Linked DNA regions of Piscinibacter gummiphilus. The main gene of each other region encodes a partner of the protein of the gene in region 2 in a complex. Links are inferred from orthologs where the notes say so. Each region holds a gene or a part of one and is shown on either strand. Other genes may lie near its edges.

Region 1 (3,693 bases), 2.7 Mb from region 2 along the record:
GACCGATGGCGGGACAACAAACGGGTAGGCGTCGTGAACCCCCATGCTTCGGGCCATCGCATTGACGAACTGCGAGATGGGCAACCATCTGTCCACCAGCGCCTGGCCCACCGTGCTCGGGTCTGGATCGCAGCCGAGCGCTGATGCGCGGACCGGAGGCGATCCTGGCAAGGCGTTGTCGAGCTGCAGGCCCCACGCGGCGGCCGTCTCCAGGCCGTCCTGCAAGTGCATGTAGTGCGCCCAGCACTCGGCCCAATCTTCCCAGGGGTGCGAGCTCGCATAGACGCTGACGAACTGGTCCTGCCAGTCGGCCCTCGGGGAGTCGTAATGCTGCTTGAGCGCCGTCTCGTAGTCGGCGCGCTCGTCGCCGAAGAGCTTGCGATAGCGGGGCAGCCACTCGGTGTTGTCGATCAGCACGTCCCAGTAGTAGTGCCCCACCTCGTGCCGAAAGTGCCCGAGCAGTGTCCGATAGGGCTCGTGCATCGCAGCGCGCACCTTCTCGCGGTGTGCGTTGTCAGCTTCGGCGACGTTCAGGGTGATCACCCCGCTGTCGTGGCCCGTCAGCACACGTTTGCTCGGTTGGTCTTCCAGGAATCGGAAGGCAAGACCAAGCGTGGTGTCCTCCGTACGGGGCACGACCGGCAGACCCATCGACAGGAGGCTGTAGACCATGCGTCGCTTGGACTGCTCGATCGTCGCCCAGTGCAACAGATTCTGCGGTTTGTCGAGGGAGGGGAGGATCTGCGTCGTTCGGCAGCTGACGCAGTGCACATCGCCCGACTCCGCGGGGACCATCCAGTTGCACACCTGGTACGACGTGTAGTTGGCGCACGGCCTTTGGGCAGGGCGATCCGACAGTCGGGACCAGACGCCCTCAGCAGTGACCTCAAACGCTCCCATGCCCAGCTCCGACGGCACGAAGCCGAGAGATGCGCCGCAGTTTCCGCAGGTGACGTTCTCGAAGAAGACGCGCACGCCACAGCGTTCGCAATGCAGTGTTTTCAATTCGCTTGCTCGCAGTGAGTTCTGGACGAACGCCGCCGCTTGTAGCGACGGCGGCTTGGCTCGGCAGCCGATCAAACCAGGGGAGGGTCGGTTTCCCGCTCGAAGTAGCGATGGTGTGCCATCGCGTGAATGAACTTCTTTGCGCCCGCATCGGCATCCGCCTCCAGGATCAGCCCGAGGTCCGGTTCTCCCGAGGGAAGGGACGAGGGCACCCCGGCTTTCTCCAGCAGCGCAGCGCCCGCACCGAGCGCCAGCAATGGCTTGCAGTGCCGGTACTGGTCGCGGATGAACTCGAACGTGTGCGCGTCCGCCGCGAGGGCGTCGACCCCCGCCTCCCCGTCCGGCAGGACCAGCGCGTCGAAGAGGAAGCCGGGTTCGTTCTCGAGAGACACGTCCGCTTCGATGGCCACGCCGTCGCTGGTCTGCACCGGTCCGATGCGAGGCGCCGCAAAGCGAGGCACTGCGCCCCGAGCGAAAAGTGCCTCGTGAATCGCCGTCACGCCGGCCCCCGCGACGCCGTCGGCCACCAGAATCGCAACCTTGCGCCCCGCGATGGACCCGTCGCCAGGGCGGGCCAGCAAGGACAACGCGGGCGACTGCGTCACTTCCGGCTTGGGCGGATCGGTGACGGCGCGTGGCATCGGCTCGGGCAGAGGCATGTTCAGGCCCTGCGCGACTTTCGCAGCCAGATCTTCCGAGGCGTTGCGCAGAGACGCCACCATTCTTTGACGAATGGCCGGCACCGTGACCTTGCTCAGTTCGAAGCGGAAGGCCGCGGCGATGTGCGCCTGCTCGGCAGGGGACTGGCTTTCGTAGAAGAGCGTTGCCTGCTGGTAGTGCTCGGCAAAGAGTTCTGGCTTGGCGCGAACCTTGGCCTGCTCCTCTTTGCCTTGCAGGCGGGCCGCGACGGACACGAATCCCTGGGTCGCCCCGGCCTGGAAGGGGCAGCCACCGGCCAGCGAGTTCGGCTCGTAGGCGACGCGTCCCCGGTGGATGGCTTGCCGGTGCATCCCGTCGCGCTGGTTGTTGTGAACCTGCGCGATGGGCGAATTGATGGGAATCTCGTGGAAATTGGGACCACCCAAGCGTGAGATCTGCGTGTCGACGTACGAGTGGATGCGCCCGGCCAGCAGCGGGTCGTTGCTGAAGTCCAAGCCCGGGATGATGTTGGCGGTGCAGTACGCCACCTGCTCAGTCTCTGCAAAGAAGTTGTCCGGGTTGCGGTTGAGCACCATGCGCCCGATCGGGCGCAGCGGTACCAACTCTTCGGGCACGATCTTCGTGGCGTCGAGCACGTCGAAACTGAAGCCGTTGGCCTGTTCCTCGGTGAACACCTGGATGGCAAGCTCGTACTCGGGGTACGCGCCCCCTTCGATGCGCTCCCACAGGTCGCGACGGTGGTAGTCGGGATCGGCGCCGGAGATCTTGACCGCTTCGTCCCAGGTCAGGGAGTGCGTCCCGGCCTTCGGGCTCCAGTGGAACTTGACGAAGACCGAGTCGCCTTCGGCATTGACCATCCGGTACGTGTGGACTCCGAACCCCTGCATGGTCGCGTACGAGCGGGGAATGGCGCGGTCACTCATCGCCCACATGAGCATGTGGGTCGACTCGGGCATCAGCGAGACGAAATCCCAGAACGTGTCGTGAGCGCTCGCGGCCTGCGGCATTGCATGGTGCGGTTCGGGCTTCACCGCGTGCACCAGGTCGGGAAACTTCATTGCGTCCTGGATGAAGAACACGGGGATGTTGTTGCCCACCAGATCCCAGTTGCCTTCGTCGGTGTAGAACTTCACCGCGAAGCCGCGCACGTCGCGGGCCGTGTCTTTGCTGCCGCGTTCGCCCGCGACGGTGGAGAAACGTACGAACACCGGAGTGACCTTGCCCGCTTCTTGAAACGGCGCCGCGCGGGTCAACTCAGTCAGCGCTTCGTAGCACTCGAAATAGCCGTGCGCAGCCGAGCCGCGGGCATGCACGATGCGCTCGGGGATCCGCTCGTGGTCGAAGTGCGTGAGCTTGTCACGGAGGATGAAGTCCTCCAGCAGCACGGGCCCGCGCACGCCTGCCTTGAGGGAGTTCTGGTTGTCGGCGATTGCGACGCCCTGGTTCGTGGTCAACACTTGACCGGTCGAGTCCACGCGCACGCGCTCGAGGGCGCCGATGGTGGCATTGCGCCCCGCGGCCGCCGTCGTCCCGACTTTGGGTGAGGTCTGCGCCTCCGACAAGGTGCTTCCCGTCGGCAATCGAGAGCGCGGCACCGCGGTGGCGCCGGGTTGAGGCTTCATCCCGGCCGCCATGCCGTGTTCGCCCGCCTTGGTGGCATTGAAGGGGAACGCCTCTGCGAGCGACTGGGTGTGCTCCGCTTTGAGGGCGGGCATATCGTTGTCAGGCGCCGGAGATGGATTCGCCGGGCCGCTGTCGGTATTGCGTGCAGCGGATTTCGCTGCGGACTTGGAGCCGCTTGCAGGTTTAGAAACGGGGGCGGTCTGGGGAGCAGGAGCAGGTTTTTTGGCCACGGTAGGTCCCTCGTCGAGTGGAAGGTCTCAAACAGAAACGCCCTTGGCAGGCGTCGTACCTGCAAGGGCGCTTTGTGCATAGGCGCCATCTAATTCGTCGATTGGGCGCTCCTATGGCAGGCGGACCGGGTAAACCGGCCTGGATCAGAACTGGTCGCTGCCGCCGCGTCGTTGC
Region 2 (4,306 bases):
TGCGTCCGCGCGTTCCAGGTCTCGGTGGGCTGCGTGAACGCCGAACGGGGCACGCTGATGTGGTCCCGCAACGCCTCGGGCAACGACGGCGTCGCCGGCGACGACCGCATGGTGATCGGTGCCGACAACATCGACCGCCTCACCGCCTGGCGCACGATCGACGGTTCCGTCGCGTGGTCGGGTGATTCGATGCTGTACCGCGGCCTGTCGGGTCCGGCCATGGCCGGCCTCGCGGTGGTCTTCGGCGACAGCGAAGGGTACGTGCACTGGTTCGGCCGCGACAGCGGCACGCCGGTGGCCCGCACGCGCACCGATGGCAGTGCCATCCACGTGACGCCGGTGCGCGCCGGCAACGTGACGCTGGTCGTCACGGAAGACGGCGGGCTGTTCGCCTTCCGTTCCGAATGACACGAGGCTGTTCCTGATGAAACCCGTCATCGCCGTGGTCGGCCGGCCCAACGTCGGCAAGTCCACGCTGTTCAACCGCATGACGAAGACGCGCGACGCCATCGTCGCGGACTTCTCCGGCCTCACCCGCGACCGCCACTACGGTGACGGCCGCCTGGGCGACCGCGAGTTCATCGTCGTCGACACCGGCGGCTTCGAGCCCGACAGCACCACCGGCATCGTCAAGGAGATGGCCAAGCAGACGCGCCAGGCCGTGGCCGAGGCCGATGCCGTCGTGTTCGTGGTCGACGTGCGTGCCGGGCTGTCGGCCCAGGACCACGACATCTCGCGCTACCTGCGCTCGGTCAACAAGCGCGTGTTCCTCGCGGTCAACAAGGCCGAGGGCATGAGCGAGTCGCCGCTGCTCGGCGAGTTCTACGAGCTGGGCATGGGCGAGCCCCATCCCATCTCGGCGGCGCACGGGCAGGGCATCCGCAGCCTGCTCGACGCGGTGCTCGCCGACTTCGACTTCGGCGACGAAGACGAGCTGGCCGACGACGTCGAGGACAAGCCCATCCGCCTGGCCGTGGCCGGCCGGCCCAACGTGGGCAAGTCCACCTTGATCAACACGTGGCTCGGCGAGGAGCGCCTGGTGGCGTTCGACATGCCGGGCACCACGCGTGACGCCATCACGGTGCCGTTCGAGCGCCATGGCCAGAAGTTCCAGCTGATCGACACGGCCGGCCTGCGCCGCAAGGGCAAGGTGTTCGAGGCGATCGAGAAGTTCTCGGTGGTCAAGACGCTGCAGGCCATCGCCGACGCCAACGTCGTGCTGCTGCTGCTCGACGCCACGCAGGGTGTGTCCGAGCAGGACGCCCACATCGCCGGCTACGTGCTGGAGAGCGGCCGCGCCGTGGTGCTGGCCGTGAACAAGTGGGACGCCATCGACGACTACCAGCGGGAAACGCTGGAGCGTTCCATCGCCCAGCGCCTCGCGTTCCTGAAGTTCGCCCCGGTGCTGCGCATCTCCGCCATCCGCCGCCAGGGCCTGGGCCCGGTGTGGCAGTCCATCGCCGATGCCCACGCCTCGGCGTTCCGCAAGATGTCCACCCCGGTGCTGACCCGCCTGCTGCACGAGGCGGTGGAGGCGCAGGCACCGAAGCGGGCGGGGGCCTTCCGTCCGAAGCTGCGCTACGCGCACCAGGGCGGCATGAACCCGCCGGTCATCGTGATCCACGGCAACTCGCTGGAACACGTGTCGTCCGTCTACAAGCGCTACCTGGAAGGCCGCTTCCGGGAACACTTCAAATTGACGGGGACGCCGCTGCGCATCGAGATGAAATCGTCGCAGAATCCCTTCACCGACAAAGACTGAGGTGCAATTGTTCAAAGTCGGCTGACGCGGCGCAGCACTGTGTTAACGTGCAGTCTCCTCCCTCTCTCCCACGTCTCTCTCAAACACGGAGCATATCGTGAGCAACAAAGGCCAACTTCTCCAAGACCCGTTCCTCAACCTTCTGCGCAAGGAACACGTGCCGGTCTCGATCTACCTCGTCAATGGCATCAAGTTGCAGGGCCACATCGAGTCGTTCGACCAATACGTCGTGCTGCTCCGGAACACCGTGACCCAGATGGTCTACAAGCACGCCATCTCCACCGTCGTGCCGGGCCGCGCGGTCAACTTCAGCACGGCGGACGCCCCTGAACAGGCCTGACGCCAGCTCGGCCTCACCCGGGAACCCTCGCACCTTGGCTGCGGTGAGCGACCTTCCTCGGGCGATCCTCGTCGGGGTCGACTTCGGCGGCAATTCGCCGTTCGACGGCACCCTCGACGAACTCGCGTTGCTGGCCGAATCGGCCGGCGACCTGCCGGTCGCCCGTGTCACGGCGCGCCGCAAGTCGCCCGATCCGGCGCTCTTCGTGGGTTCCGGCAAGGCCGACGAGATCAAGGCCCTGGTCGAAGGCCACCGCGCCGAAGCGGTGCTGTTCGACCAGGCGCTCTCGCCGGCGCAGCAGCGCAACCTCGAGCGGCACCTCGGTGTCGCCGTGGCCGACCGCACCATGCTCATCCTGGAGATCTTCGCCGCCCGGGCGCAGAGCCACGAGGGCAAGCTGCAGGTCGAACTCGCCCGGCTGCAATACCTCTCCACCCGCCTCGTGCGCCGGTGGAGCCACCTCGAACGCCAGCGTGGTGGCATCGGCAACCGCGGGGGGCCGGGTGAAGCCCAGATCGAACTCGACCGCCGCATGATCGGCGAGCGCATCAAGTCCGTGAAGGAACGCCTCGTGCGCGTGAAGAAGCAGCGCGGCACGCAACGTCGCGCGCGCGAACGCAGCGGCACGTTCCGCATCTCGCTCGTGGGCTACACGAACGCGGGCAAGTCCACGCTGTTCAACGCGCTCGTGAAGGCCAAGACCTACGCGGCCGACCAGCTCTTCGCCACGCTCGACACCACCACGCGCCAGCTCTACATCGAGGAGGCGGCCCGGTCGGTGTCGCTGTCCGACACCGTGGGGTTCATCCGCGACCTGCCGCACAAGCTGGTCGACGCCTTCGAGGCCACGCTGCAGGAGGCCGCGGACGCCGACCTGCTGCTGCACGTCGTCGACGCGTCGAGCCCGGTGCTCCAGGAGCAGATGGCCGAGGTGACACGGGTGCTCGGCGACATCGGCGCCGGCGACATCCCGCAGGTGCTCGTCTACAACAAGCTCGACAACCTCGCCGGCGACCGCCGCCCGCACGACCTGGTCGACGTGCTCGAACTCGACGCCGGCGTGCGCGTGCCGCGCGTGTTCGTCAGCGCCCTCGACGGCACCGGCCTGCCGGAGCTGCGGCGGCTGCTCGCGTCCGCTGCCGCGGGAACCTTGTCGGGGGACTTGAACTCGATGCACTCGTCCTTCAACTGGGACCCGGCGGTGAACGCACTCGCCGGGGAGACCGGCGAGGATCGCACCGGGGCGCCCCAGGACCACCACACTCAACAACCACAATGACCATGAGCCGATCCTCCTCATCGCCCGACTCCTTCACGGCCCGGACCTCCGCCGTGACGACGGCGCTTGCGGCGCTGATCGCCGGCCTCGGAGCCCATGCGCGCTGGCGCCTGGCCGGGCGCCCCCAACCCATCCTGAACAACGGCGGCAACCGTGGCGACGGCCCGCCGGACATGGAAGAGATGTGGCGTGACTTCAACCGCCGCCTGAGCGGCCTGTTCGGCGGGAAGGGCGGCGGTCCGCGTCCCACCGGCCCGAACGGCGGCGGCAACAACTTCCAGCCCGACATGCGCAACGCGGGCGTCGGCATCGGCCTGATCGCCGGCGTCGTCGTGCTGATCTGGCTCGGCAGCGGCTTCTTCATCGTGCAGGAAGGCCAGCAGGCCGTGGTGACGTCGTTCGGCAAGTACGACCACACCGCGAACGCCGGCTTCACCTGGCGCTTCCCTTACCCGTTCCAGGCGCACGAGACCGTCAACGTGACCCAGGTCCGCACCGTGGAAGTGGGGCGCAACAGCGTGGCCCAGTCCACCGGCCTGCGCGAATCGTCGATGCTCACGCAGGACGAGAACATCGTCGACATCCGCTTCACCGTGCAGTACCGCCTGAAGGACGCCCGTGCGTTCCTCTACGAGAACCGTGACCCCGAGGCCTCGGTGGTGCAGGCCGCCGAGTCGGCCGTGCGCGAGATCGTGGGCCGCAGCGTGATGGACTCGGTGCTCTACGAGCAGCGCGACGCCATCGCCGTCGACCTGATGAAGTCGCTGCAGGCGCAGCTCGACCGGCTCAACACCGGCATCCTCGTGGTCAACGTGAACGTGGGCAGCGTGCAGGCCCCCGAGCAGGTGCAGGCCGCGTTCGACGACGCCTTCAAGGCCAACGCCGACCGCGAGCGCTTCAAGAACGAAGGGCAGGCCTATGCCAA

Evidence for each region. Proteins that work in one complex are often made in the same cells at the same time.
Region 1: the proteins of hfq (region 2) and A4W93_RS00945 are in contact, whole or in part, in a crystal structure (PDB 3VU3), measured with the Escherichia coli proteins. The link is inferred for Piscinibacter gummiphilus from one-to-one orthologs.

Annotation. Positions count from the first base shown.
Region 1 is NZ_CP015118.1:213,244-216,936, forward strand. The notes cover bases 729-3,693. They hold A4W93_RS00945 (catalase), read right to left. Parts: upstream 3,381-3,693; coding sequence 1,077-3,380; downstream 729-1,076. Other genes in these bases: A4W93_RS00940 (zinc-binding metallopeptidase family protein), read right to left, coding at 729-1,005. Outside these bases: more of A4W93_RS00940, read right to left, coding at 1-728.
Region 2 is NZ_CP015118.1:2,904,567-2,908,872, forward strand. Bases 631-3,480 are described here. They hold hfq (RNA chaperone Hfq), read left to right. Parts: upstream 631-1,859; coding sequence 1,860-2,102; downstream 2,103-3,480. Other genes in these bases: der (ribosome biogenesis GTPase Der), read left to right, coding at 631-1,762; hflX (GTPase HflX), read left to right, coding at 2,137-3,381; hflK (FtsH protease activity modulator HflK), read left to right, coding at 3,435-3,480. In the rest of the region: outer membrane protein assembly factor BamB, read left to right, coding at 1-408; more of der, read left to right, coding at 425-630; more of hflK, read left to right, coding at 3,481-4,306. UniProt on the Escherichia coli protein: RNA chaperone that binds small regulatory RNA (sRNAs) and mRNAs to facilitate mRNA translational regulation in response to envelope stress, environmental stress and changes in metabolite concentrations.